DNA from 2 places in the Mesorhizobium sp. B2-4-7 genome. Region 2 is predicted to be linked to the other one. Evidence: predicted binding sites of a transcription regulator. Region 2 holds the regulator's gene; the other holds the start of a gene.
What was found. Region 2 encodes HrcA, which represses chaperone genes, less so after heat shock. Its sites were predicted from a motif close to GTTAGCACTCNCNNNNNGNGAGTGCTAAC; they were not measured.
Positions count from the first base shown of each region.

Region 1: a site for HrcA is predicted at 4,745-4,773, ahead of groES (co-chaperone GroES). Genes of this name have one in related genera too.

Region 1 is NZ_VFVH01000001.1:227,292-233,830, reverse strand. Features, by position in the region: gene FJ946_RS01145 (nuclear transport factor 2 family protein) at 1-313, opposite strand, end outside; gene FJ946_RS01140 (OsmC family protein) at 331-777, opposite strand; gene FJ946_RS01135 (NAD(P)-dependent alcohol dehydrogenase) at 814-1,824, opposite strand; gene FJ946_RS01130 (TetR/AcrR family transcriptional regulator) at 1,922-2,533, shown strand; gene groL (chaperonin GroEL) at 2,634-4,289, opposite strand; gene groES (co-chaperone GroES) at 4,359-4,655, opposite strand; gene FJ946_RS01115 (TetR/AcrR family transcriptional regulator) at 5,051-5,677, opposite strand; gene FJ946_RS01110 (MFS transporter) at 5,804-6,539, shown strand, end outside.
Region 2 is NZ_VFVH01000002.1:379,237-385,775, reverse strand. Features, by position in the region: gene rdgB (RdgB/HAM1 family non-canonical purine NTP pyrophosphatase) at 1-386, opposite strand, end outside; gene FJ946_RS08535 (VOC family protein) at 386-796, opposite strand; gene rph (ribonuclease PH) at 974-1,690, opposite strand; gene hrcA (heat-inducible transcriptional repressor HrcA) at 1,876-2,988, shown strand; gene FJ946_RS08515 (hypothetical protein) at 3,026-3,220, shown strand; gene FJ946_RS08510 (sorbosone dehydrogenase family protein) at 3,345-4,715, shown strand; gene FJ946_RS08505 (LysE family translocator) at 4,845-5,462, shown strand; gene cysK (cysteine synthase A) at 5,655-6,539, shown strand, end outside.

The DNA.
Region 1 (6,539 bases), on a different contig from region 2:
CGCCGCGCAGCGAATTGCCGTCCGCCATCCAGTAGCGCCAGCGGATCGTCGCCCGCTCGCCGGCGACGAAGGTCTCCTCGATGTCGAAGCGCGTGCCGGGCTGGGTCGCGATCGCCGTCCATAGCCCGACGCAGGCCGCCTTGCCGGCATGGCGCGCACCGTCCGGTGCCGGCACGGTGTTTTCAATCACGCAGTCCTCGCCCACCAACTCGGCAAGCGCCGACGGATCGTGCAACTGGAACACATCGTTGAAGCGCCGCATGATCTCGGCTGTCCGCCGCGACTCTGGATGACCGTCCATGATGCTGCTCATCTCGTACTTCTCCTGATTCATTGTTGCGCGGCGGTACCCACGAGGGTCGCCTTGAGGTTGATCTGGGCCACGCCGGCCAGCGCGCGCGAAACGAGACAGCTCGCCTTGGCGGACTGGGCAAGGCGCTCGAACTGGTCTTCGGCGAGCCCCGTGACCTCCACCGCCGTTTCAAGGTCGATGCGGGTGATGGTCGGCCCGGCCTCGGTCGCTCCGAGGTGCACCCTGGCGATGGTGCGGATGTCCCGGGGAACATGACCTCCCTGGCCAAGGATGAAGGTCAGCGCCATCGAGAAACAGCCGGCATGCGCGGCCGCGATCAGTTCTTCCGGGTTGGTGCCGGGGCCGTTCTCGAAACGCGACGGAAAGGAATAGGCGCCTTCGAACACACCGCTGCCGAGCCGCAGCCGGCCTGAACCTTCCCTCAGCGTGCCTTGCCACTCGGCCGAAGCTTCACGAATTGTCATTGCTGTTCTCCCTTCTGGTTCGATCGATATGAAAGATCAGGCTCCGTCGATGACGACCTTCCCGAAGACGTCGCCCTGCTGGAAATAGCGGTAGGCGTCGCGGGCCTCGGCGAAGGGGAAGACCTTGTCGATGACCGGTCTCAACCGGTGCGCCGAGACGGCGTTGAGCATCGTTTCGAGGTTTGCGCGGCTGCCGACGAACAGACGGCCGATTGTGACGAGGCTGCGCTGATAGACGGCGCCGGGGATCTGCACCGTTGCGCCCTTCGCATCCTGAATGGTGAGCAGCACGATGCGCCCATAAAGCGCGCTGGCGATCAGCGACTGCGCGAAGGTCGGCGGGCCGCCGGTTTCGACGGTAAGGTCGATACCGCCGGTTTCGCCACGCACCATCGCCCCCCATTCCGGCATGTCGGTCGAGGAGACGACGAGGTCGGCCCCCATCGCCCGCAGCTTGCCGACCTTCTCGGCGCGAGAGGTGACGGCGACGACGCGGCAGCCGAGCAGCTTGGCGAACTGCAACGCGAACAGCGAGACGCCGCCCGAGCCTATGACTAGAACCCATTGGCCGGGCTTGGGAATCTCCGCCCCGGTCAGTGCGTTCCAGGCTGTCAGGCCGGCGCAGCTCAGCGTTGCCGCCTCGCGCCAGTCGAGATGCTCGGGAACTCGCACCGCCCATTGCTCGTCAAGCACGGCGTACTCGCCGAGCATGCCATCCAGCGTGCAGCCGAGCTGGTCGATCAGTCCGGCATTGATGCGGCCATCGATCCAGCGGGCGAAATAGCTGCCGGTGACACGGTCGCCGACGGCAAAGCGTGTGACATCATCGCCGATGGCGACGACCTCGCCGGCGCCGTCGCTGAGCGGAACGATCCCGCGGCGCGGTGTCAGGGGGTAGGTGCCATTGAGGATCATCGTATCGCGTCGGTTGAGCGAGGTGGCGCGCACCCGCACCACGATCTCCTGGGGCCTTGGCTCCGGTCGCACCTCTTCCCGCATCACCAGACATTCGGTTCCGCCCAAACCCTCAAGACCATAGCTGCGCATTTCGGCTCTCGATTATATAGACTGATCTACATATTATGTAGACCAGTTGTCATATTTCTGGCAAGGCTTATAAGGATCTCTCCTGACAGAGGTTGACATGGCGAACGATACGAGAGCCCGCATACTCGAAACGACCGGATTGCTGCTCAGGCGGCGCGGCTATCACGGCACTTCGCTCAATGACATACTGAGCGCCAGCGGCGCCCCGCGCGGCTCGCTCTATTTCCACTTTCCCGGTGGCAAGGATCAACTGGTCGTCGAAGTGACGCGCGCCAGCGTGGCCGAGGTGACTGAGAGGCTTGGTGCCGAGCTGGCGGCGGAAAGCGATCCGGCGGTCGCCGTTCACCACATTTACCAGTCGGTCGCTCGCATGCTGGAGGACAACGAATTCTCGCTCGGCTGCCCGATCGCGCCGGTCGTGCTCGATGCGCCGAACGACGTGCCGGACTTGGAGGAAATCTGCCGCTCCGCTTTCGAGCAGTGGATCGGCCTGCTGCGCCAGGCGTTTGTCAGGGCAGGGGTGGTCGAGCGCCGCGCACGGGCGCTGGCGCTGTTGGTCGAGTCCTCGCTGGAAGGCCTGATGGTGATTGCCCGAGCCACCCGCGATCGCTCATCGATCAACGTCGTGGCCGATGAGGTGACTACCCTGATCGAGCAGGCAGTCCTCGCCGGCAAGGCGACGCGGCAAGCGGAGAGCACTGCTGTCTGACGCTGATTCCAACCGACTACGCTGAAGCAAGGCATGAATGTGCAAAGAAAAGGGCGGCATCGCTGCCGCCCTTTCCACATGCATAAAGCAGATGGCTGGATTAGAAGTCCATGCCGCCCATACCGCCCATGCCGCCGCCGCCCATGCCGCCAGGCATGCCGCCGCCAGCCGACTCCTTCTTCGGAGCCTCCGCGATCATGGCTTCGGTGGTGACCAGCAGGCCGGCGACCGAGGCCGCGTCCTGGAGAGCCGTACGCACGACCTTGACCGGATCGACGATACCCATGGCGATCATGTCGCCATATTCGCCGGTCTGGGCGTTGTAGCCGAAGGTCGCGCCCTTGTTCTCGAGGATCTTGCCAGCAACGATCGATGCTTCCGCACCGGCGTTGGCAGCGATCTGACGGGCCGGGGCCTGCAGTGCGCGGCGAACGATGTTGATGCCGGCGGCCTGGTCGGAGTTGACGCCGGTGGCCTTGAGGTTGCCCGAAGCGCGCAGCAGGGCCACGCCACCGCCGGCAACGATGCCTTCTTCTACGGCCGCGCGGGTCGCGTTGAGGGCGTCATCGACGCGGTCCTTCTTTTCCTTCACTTCCACTTCGGTCGCACCGCCGACGCGGATAACGGCAACACCGCCGGCGAGCTTGGCCAGACGCTCCTGCAGCTTCTCCTTGTCGTAGTCCGAGGTGGTCTCCTCGATCTGCTGCTTGATCTGGGCAACGCGGCCCTGGATCTCGGCCTTCTTGCCGGCGCCGTCGACGATGGTGGTGTTCTCCTTCGAGATCGACACCTTCTTGGCGCGGCCGAGCATGTTGAGGCCGACATTCTCGAGCTTGATGCCGAGGTCTTCGGAGATGACCTGGCCACCGGTGAGGATGGCGATGTCTTCCAGCATGGCCTTGCGGCGATCACCGAAGCCCGGAGCCTTGACGGCGGCGATCTTCAGGCCACCGCGCAGCTTGTTGACGACCAGCGTGGCCAGGGCCTCGCCTTCGACGTCTTCCGAGATGATGAGCAGCGGCTTGGAGGTCTGCACGACCGCTTCCAGGACCGGCAGCATGGCCTGCAGGTTGGAGAGCTTCTTCTCGTGCAGCAGGATGTAGGCGTCCTCGAGATCGGCAACCATCTTATCGGGGTTGGTGACGAAGTAGGGCGAGAGATAGCCGCGGTCGAACTGCATGCCTTCGACGACTTCCAGCTCGGTCTCGGCGGTCTTGGCTTCCTCGACGGTGATGACGCCTTCGTTGCCGACCTTCTGCATCGCTTCCGCGATCATCTTGCCGACCGACTCGTCGCCATTGGCCGAGATGGTGCCGACCTGGGCGACTTCCTCGGAGGTCTTGATCTTCTTGGCGGCCTTGCCGAGAGCTGCGACCACTTCGGTCACGGCCAGGTCGATGCCGCGCTTCAGGTCCATCGGGTTCATGCCGGCGGCAACCGCCTTGTGGCCTTCCTGGACGATCGACTGCGCCAGAACGGTCGCGGTCGTGGTGCCGTCGCCGGCGATGTCGTTGGTCTTCGAAGCGACTTCGCGGACCATCTGCGCGCCCATGTTCTCGAACTTGTCCTCAAGTTCGATTTCCTTGGCGACAGTGACGCCGTCCTTGGTGATGCGCGGTGCGCCGAACGACTTGTCGATGACGACGTTGCGGCCCTTGGGGCCGAGCGTGACCTTCACCGCGTCGGCGAGGATGTTGACGCCGCGCAGCATGCGCTCACGGGCGTCGCGGGAGAATTTTACGTCTTTGGCAGCCATGTTCAACTCCTGGCAGGGGCTCGGATCGAGCCCGAAGATTCAAGATTCAGTTGATGGAAAGGCCGATATTCAGCCGATGATGCCCATGATGTCGGATTCCTTCATGATCAGAAGGTCTTCGCCATTGAGCTTGACTTCGGTGCCCGACCACTTGCCGAACAGGATGCGGTCGCCAGCCTTGACGTCCAGGGGCACGAGCTTGCCAGCTTCGTCGCGGGCGCCGGAGCCGACGGCGATGATCTCGCCTTCCTGCGGCTTTTCCTTCGCCGTGTCGGGGATGATGATCCCGCCGGCGGTCTTGGATTCGGATTCGACCCGGCGTACAACCACGCGGTCATGAAGCGGGCGGAACTTCGACTTTGCCATGTTTTCTTCCTCGATGAGAACGGTGAGAAACAGTTCCTCCGTCCGGCGAAGCCGGACAATCTACAAAGCCCGGCGGTACCGGACCTGTGGTTAGCACTCACCCAGGGCGAGTGCTAACGTGGCGGTGAAATAGGCTGCTGGCTGGCGAGAGTCAAGGCGCGCGCGAGCGGGCAGCGGCGCGAAATTTTGTTTTCCGCGAAAGCCCGCTCGCAGAACGTGCCAGTTGCCGCTGGCCTTTCATGCGAAATGCGCCGGTTCCTCCCGCAATCGACGGCAAAACAAGGCGCGGAGGGGTGCTCTGCCGCTATCGGTCAGAGATCCTGCCGCCCGATACTTCGATACGCAAGACGTGTCGATGTCACGGGAGAGAGGGGCGCGAAAGCCGCCGCCGAAAACTACAGAAACAATCTCAGCTGCGTATGGATGATGGACCTGTAGTCGTCGATCGTGCGGCGGCCTTCCTTCTCGTCCTGCGTCAGCGCTAGCCGCACGACGCCGCCGGCAAGCTGGAAGATCAGGAACACCACGCGCGCGAAGTCTTCGCGCCGGTCGGGCCGCAGCATCGGAGCGACGTGGTCGCAGAACATCTTGGCCTGGTGCCTTGTCTCAGCAATGTCGAGGTTCTGCAGCGCCTTGTCGGCCTGTATCGCGTTCTGCAGATCCTGGATGGCCCGGTCGTCGGCCACGCGCCGGTAATAGTCCTCGATCATGCGGTCCGCGGCAGCCGTCACGTCCTCAAGCCCACTTATTTCGGCGATGATCTCGCCGAAGCGTGCGCGGCTTTCCTCCGAGAAGCGCTCATAGAGCATCGCCAGGATCGCCGATTTGTTGGGGAAATAATGGTAGACGGTGGCGATCGGTCCGCCCGCCAGTGCGCCCACTTCCTTCATCGTCACCGCGTCGATGCCTTTTTCGCCGATCAGCCGCATGGTCGTCGAAAGGATCGCGTCGATGCGTTCGCGGCTCCGCTCCTGCTTGGGCCTGCGCCTCGGCGCCGTCGCCATCCGCCTTGCTTCCGCCATGCGCCCAATCTCTCGCGAGAGCTTCAAAATTCCCGGTTGACAAGAAACATGATCAAGTATCAGTTTCGTAATGCTGACAAGTTGTCAGCTTTTTTATCGCACTGCAAGGACGTTGGGAGGCGCCTCGTGACTGCGACGCAAGCCGTACAAGCGGAAAATGGCGATTGGCTGGTCGGCAACCCGACCGGCGTCGAGCTCGGCTCCGCATTATGGATCGGCTCGGTCGGGCTGCTGATCCTCGGGCTTCAGCCCGTGCTGCTTGGCGCGCTCTACACCGAGGGCCATGTCAGCGGCGATGAACTGGCGCTGGTCGCCACGGCGGAGATGATCGCGATCGCCATCGGTTCAGCCGTGGTGGCGATGCTGCTTTCCGCGCGCAACATGCGCTGGAAAAGCGCCGTCCTTTTGATCCTGCTGGCCCTGGCGAATGTATGGACCGCCCATGCCGCAAGCGCCAATGCGTTGATCGCCGCCCGCGCCATCGCCGGGCTGGCTGAAGGTGGTCTGGTCGCGATCGCCACCGAACTGATCGCCCGTTCGCGCCGGGCGGAGCGCATCGGCGGCTATTTCGTGACGCTGCAGACCCTGGCGCAATGTGCGCTCGCTCTGCTTTTGGCACTCTATGTCATTCCCAAGGCGGGGTCGTCCGGCGGCTTCATCGTGCTTGCCGTCGTCTGCGTCGTTTCGCTGGCGGCCGCTTTCACCGTACCCGGTGACTACGCCGACCTGCCGAAAGAGGAGAACCTGGCCAATGTGCTGACGGTTCCGTCGATCACCGCGCTATTGTCGGTCTTCTGCTACTTCATGTTCTTCGGCGCGATCTGGGCCTTCCTGGAACCGCTCGGTGCGCAATATGGGATTG
Region 2 (6,539 bases):
AAGCGACCCTTGCGCTGCTCGGCCGAGGCGGCGCCGACTTCCTGCAGCGCCACTTCGGTGCGCTGCATGGCGATGCCGAAATCCCTGCTGCCATCAGGCGTTTCGGCCCAGTTGGCGGTGTAGACGCCGGGCGCGCCGTCAAGCGCGTCGACGCACAGGCCCGAATCGTCCGACAGCGCCGGCAGGCCCGTCGCCTTGGCCGCGGCGAAGGCCTTGATATAGGCGTTCTCCTCGAAGGTTGTGCCGGTCTCCTCGGGTTCGGGCAAGCCATAGTCCTTCGCCGATTTCGCCTCGAATCCGAATGGCGCCATCAGATCGGCGAATTCGCGCAGCTTGCCTTCATTGTGGCTGGCGACGACGATCTTTTTTCCGTCGAGAGAATGCATCAAAGTCCCCAGATTCTCGGCTCGGCGAATTCGATCGAATTGCCGGAGGGATCGCGGATATAAAGCGAGCGGCCGCCTTGCGGCCATTCGAATTCGCTTTCGACAGCGATGTTCTTCGCCTTCAGATGGGATTTCCAGCGGCTGATTTCATCGGCGGTCGCCGCAAAGCAGAGATGGCCTTCGCCCGATGTGCCGTGTGGCGGCACTTTCAGCCTCGCGTCGGGCGCAGGCGGGATCCTGGTCGCCTCGGCGTTGAAGACCAGCAGCACGCCGGCTCCGCAACGGAAGAACAGATGGCGGCCCTCGACCTTGCCGAGAGGAGTGAGGCCGAGGATGTCGGTGTAGAAGGCTTCGGCAGCGGCGAGGTCGGTGACGTAAAGAGCGGATTCAAGAATGGCAGAGGGGATCACGAGGCACCCCCCTCTGGCCTGCCGGCCATCTCCCCCGCAAGGGGGGAGATTGGCAGCGTGAGCGCCCGCTCATGGTATTCTATGCTGATTACTGGCGAAGACAACAGCCGATCTCCCCCCTTGCGGGGGAGATGCCCGGCAGGGCAGAGGGGGGTGCCCAGGCTCCGCATGAATAAACTACGCCACCGCCATCTGCTGCAAACTCACCAGCCTCTGGATGCCTTTCTTGGCCAGGCCCATCAGCTCGGCGAACTGCCCTTCCGAAAAGGGCTCGCCCTCGGCCGTGCCTTGGATCTCGACGATGCCGCCCTTGCCGGTCATGACGAAATTGGCGTCGGTGCCGGCCGAGGAATCCTCGATATAGTCGAGGTCGATGACCGGCTGGCCGTCATGGATGCCGCAGGAAATCGCCGCGACATGGTCTTTCAGCACCTTGGCGACGCTCACCATCTGCCGGGCCTCCATCCAGCGCAAGCAATCGTAGAGCGCCACCCAGCCGCCCGTGATGGAGGCGGTGCGGGTGCCGCCATCGGCCTGGATGACGTCGCAGTCGACGGTGATCTGCTGCTCGCCCAGCGCCTGCAGGTCGACCACCGCGCGCAGCGAGCGGCCGATCAGCCGCTGGATCTCCAGCGTGCGCCCGCCCTGCTTGCCGGCGGAGGCCTCGCGGCGCATGCGCTCGCCTGTCGAGCGCGGCAGCATGCCATATTCGGCCGTCACCCAGCCTTTCCCGGAATTGCGCATCCAGCCCGGCACCTTTTCTTCCAGGCTTGCCGTGCACAAGACATGCGTGTCGCCGAACTTCACCAGGCACGAGCCTTCGGCATGTTTGGAGATGCCGCGCTCGAAGGAGATGGCGCGCATTTCGTCGAACTGGCGTTTGGAGGGGCGCATTCGGCCTGCTTTCTTGTCAGCTTTTTTGAATCTTGGCCGGCTTTTAGACGCATGCGGGGCACGGCGTAAAGGAAAATGGACCGGCGGCCGCAAACGCGGCGACACCGGGGTGATCGCGCAACACGACACCGGGTTGCGCGCAGCGCCGCGAAGTCTATATCCTTGAACCGGAGGTTATGGCCGCAATGACCAAGGCAGTCGATCCCGCTTCGCAGTCGCTCGCTCTTCACACGCCGGCACTTCAGGCGCCCGCACTTCAGGCGCTCGACATGCGTTCGCGCGACATCTTCCGGCGCATCGTCGATTCCTATCTGAGGGACGGCGAGCCCGTGGGATCGCGCAGCCTGTCGCGCATCCTGCCGTCCTCGCTGTCGCCCGCCACCATCCGCAACGTGATGAGCGACCTCGAACATCTCGGCCTGATCTACGCGCCGCACATCTCGGCCGGCCGTCTGCCGACGCAGGCCGGCCTGCGCTTCTTCGTCGACGCCTTTATGGAACTGGGCGACCTCTCCGACGAGGAGCGGCGCAGCATCGAGGCGCAGGTGCGAGCCTCCGGCTCGGGCGCTACCCTGGAACACATGCTGACCGAGGCCAGCCAGATGCTGTCGGGCATGTCGCGCGGCGCCGGCCTGGTGCTGGCCGCCAAGAACGAGGTGGCCCTTAAGCACATCGAGTTCATCCAGCTCGAACCGACCAAGGCGCTGACCGTGATGGTGTCGCAGAACGGCGACGTCGAGAACCGGGTCATCGATCTGCCGGCCGGCATCACCGTCTCGCAATTGCACGAGGCCTCGAATTTCCTCAACGCCCATATTCGCGGCCGTACGCTGGCCGAGGCGCGGGCGGAGGTCGAGCGTATCAAGGAAGAGACAAGGGCAGCGCTCGACACGCTGTCGCAGGACCTGGTGGAGAAAGGGCTGGCGGTGTGGGCCGGCGCGGAAAGCGGCCTGCCGGCGCGCCTGATCGTGCGCGGCCGCGCCAATCTGCTCGAAAACGTCACCGCCCAGGCCGACATCGAACTCCTGCGCCACCTGTTCGAGGACATGGAGACGCAGGACGGGCTGATCCAGCTGCTCGACCTCGCCGAGGCGGGACCGGGCGTGCGCATCTTCATCGGCTCGGAAAACAAGCTTTTCTCGCTCTCCGGCTCGTCGCTGGTCGTGGCGCCTTACCGCGACAAGGACGCCCGCGTCGTCGGCGCGCTCGGAGTCATCGGCCCGACCCGGCTCAACTATGCCCGCATTGTCCCGATGGTCGACTATACGGCGCAGCTGATATCGCGCATGCTGCGCTGAGAGCTGGGATCGATCCAGCCGGCCGAGGAGAGAAAAGATGGCGCTGGAATCGTTCAAGGCCCAGATCAGCCTGCTGCTGGAGGAGATGGTCAACCAGCCTGAGGATGTGCGCGAAGTGCAGGAGCAATTGCGCGAGAAGCTGCGCGAAATCCGCGCCATGGGCATGCCGCTGCCGGCCGACCTCGTCGAACTGGAAAAGAACCTCGACGCCGATCTCGACGCGGATACCTGACCCGAATTCCTTCAACTCCCCGTGTCGTCCGGAACGACTGCCGAGCCCGCCCGTTCCCTTGGTGCATGTGACCTCGGTCTTGGGACAACGACATGCATGAAGAAGCGAGAAGCTGGAGACTGGGATGATCCGACTTGCCGGCGCGGTGGCGCTCCCTGCTGCCTTGCTCTTCGCCGCGACGGCATTGGCCCAGCAGGCAGAGCCGGTGCTGAAGGGCGCGGCCGCATTCGGTGACTGGCGTGCCGACGAGCCGGGCGTGCGCCGGCTGATCAGGCCGCAAGACCAGCCCCGGCCCTATGTCACCAGATCCGCTTCGAACAGCGCCGGTCCGGTGCAAAGGCCTCGAGGCGCCGAGCCGCGGCTGCCGGCGGGTTTTTCGGCGGAACTGATCGCGTCGGGCATCGATAATCCGCGCGTCGTGCGTGTCGCGCCCAATGGCGACCTGTTCGTCGCCGACAGCGAGGCCAACCAGATCCGCGTCTACCGTCTCGGCGAGGGCAGCGCGAAACCTGTCAGGGACGGCATCTTCGCCCGCAATCTCAACCGGCCCTACGGCATCGCCTTCTATCCGCCAGGGGACAGCCCGCAGTGGATCTATGTCGCCAACAGCGACAGCATCGTGCGCTTTCCCTACCGCGATGGCGACCTGAAGGCCTCCGGCGAGCCGGAAACCGTCGTCCGCGATATTCCGGCCACTCATCACTGGACCCGCGACGTCGCGTTCTCGCCGGACGGCAAGACGCTGTATCTCTCGGTCGGCTCCGGTTCGAACGCCGCCCAGGACATGGCAAAAAAACCGCGGGGCGGGCTCGACGCCTGGGCCAGGTCGAAGCCGCTCGGCGCCACCTGGGGCGCGGAGGAAGGCCGCGCCGACGTCAGGGCTTTCGACCCGGACGGTAGGAATGGCCGCATCGTTGCCACCGGCTTGCGCAATTGTTCGGGCATGGCCATGCAGCCGGCGGCGGGCGCGCTGTGGTGCGTGGTCAACGAGCGCGACGCGCTCGGCGACAACGTGCCCTTCGAATATGCGACCGAAGTGAAGGAAGGCGCCTTCTACGGCTGGCCCTGGTACTATATCGGCGACAATGAGGATCCGCGCCACAAGGGCGCGCGTCCCGACCTTGCCGGCAAGGTCACCGTCCCCGACATTCTGATGCAGGCGCATTCGGCGCCGCTCAACATCGCCTTCTACGACGGCAGGAATGTCCGCGCGGGATCCGGTTTTCCGGCCGAATACAGGGGCGACGCCTTCGTCGCCCTGCACGGTTCGTGGAACCGCGGCAACAGGACCGGCTACAAGGTGGTGCGGCTCAAGTTCAAGGACGGCAAGCCGACCGGCGAATATGAGGACTTCATGACCGGCTTCCTCACCTCCGGCGGCGAGGTCTGGGGCCGGCCCGTCGGCGTGGCGGTGGCGAGCGACGGCGCGCTGATCGTCACCGAGGACGGCAACGGCACCATCTGGCGCGTGACCTACGGCGACGGGCGGTCCTGATCCGCTTGGGAGGTCCCGGGCACGGGGCATGCCTGGTGCAACCAAATCCGGCTCCAGGCAATTCCCGCCCGCGAAACTCTGTGCGACAAGGCGCCGTCCCAGCAGTTTCGCGGACGCAAGGCTCGATCCATGACCCTCACCGGCTTCCTCGCCTACAGCGCCGCCCTCGGCTTGGCCGCGGCCATTCCCGGCCCCGGCGTCACCGCGCTTGTGGCGCGCGCGCTCGGTTCCGGCTTCCGCTCGTCGCTGGCCATGTCCTTCGGCCTGATGCTCGGCGACCTCCTTTATCTCACCGCCGTGGTGCTTGGGCTTGCCTTTGTCGCGCAGACCTTCGGCCTGGTGTTCCTCGCCGTCAAATGGGCCGGCGTCGCCTATCTCGCCTTCCTCGGCTGGCGCTTCTGGACCGCCGGCATCACGCCCGAGACGGTCGAGGCCAGGAAAGGCAACGGCGGGCTGGCGTCGAGCTTCCTCGCCGGCCTGACGGTGACGCTCGGCAATCCGAAGACGATGATCTTCTATCTCGCCATCACGCCGACCATCGTCGACCTCAAGACCATCACGCTGGCCGATTACGGCATCCTCGCCGCACTCACCGTCCTCGTCCTGTTCGTGGTGCTGGTGCCTTATCTGGCGCTGGCGGCCAAGGCACGCTGGTTCCTGCGCTCGCCGCGCGCCCTGAAGGCGCTGAACCGCACCGCGGCCGGTTTCATGGTCGGCGCGGCGGCGGCGATCGCTGCCCGCCAATAGGGCCATTTTTGCCAAAGCATTCCGCTGGACCGGCTTTTGCGGGAACGCTTTTCCGAGGCCGAGGCGTTTTAGACACGCGCCCCACTCGGATATTTTCGGGCGACGGTCTATCTTGCGTCCGTGGAAGGCCTATCTTGGCGGGCCATCCGTCTGAGATCAGTTCATCCGCCTGACATTCTGGGAGCCAAACCAATGAACAAGTCCGCCGCCTCCGCCCGTGTTCCCGGCCGTGGCCGCATCTACAATTCCATCACCGATACGATCGGCGACACGCCACTGGTGCGGCTCGACAAATTCGCCAAGGAGAAGGGCATCGTTGCCCATCTCCTTGCCAAGCTCGAATTCTTCAACCCGATCGCCTCGGTCAAGGACCGTATCGGCGTGGCGATGATCGAGGCGCTCGAGGCATCGGGCAAGATCGCTCCCGGCAAGACGACGCTGATCGAGCCGACTTCGGGCAATACCGGCATAGCGCTTGCCTTCGCCGCCGCCGCCAAGGGCTACAAGCTGATCCTCACCATGCCCGAGACCATGTCGGTCGAGCGCCGCAAGATGCTGGCGCTGCTCGGCGCCGAACTGGTGCTGACCGAAGGGCCGAAAGGCATGAAGGGCGCCATCGCCAAGGCCGACGAACTGGCGGCCACCATCCCCAACGCCATCATCCCGCAGCAGTTCGAGAACCCGGCCAATCCCGAGATCCATCGCACGACGACTGCCGAGGAGATCTGGAACGACACCCATGGCGAGGTCGACATCATCGTCTCCGGCATCGGCACCGGCGGCACCATCACCGGCGTCGGCCAGGTGCTGAAGAAGCGCAAGCCTTCGCTGCATGTCGTCGCGGTCGAACCGGAAACCTCGCCGGTGCTGTCGGGCGGCCAGCCTGGCCCGCACAAGATCCAGGGCATCGGCGCCGGCTTCGCGCCAAAAATCCTCGACACCACCATCTATGACGAAATCGTCACGGTCTCGAACGAGGATTCGGTCGCCAATGCCCGCCTCGTCGCCCGGCTGGAAGGCGTGCCGGTCGGCATCTCCTCGGGCGCCGCTTTGCAGGCGGCGATCGTCGTCGGCTCG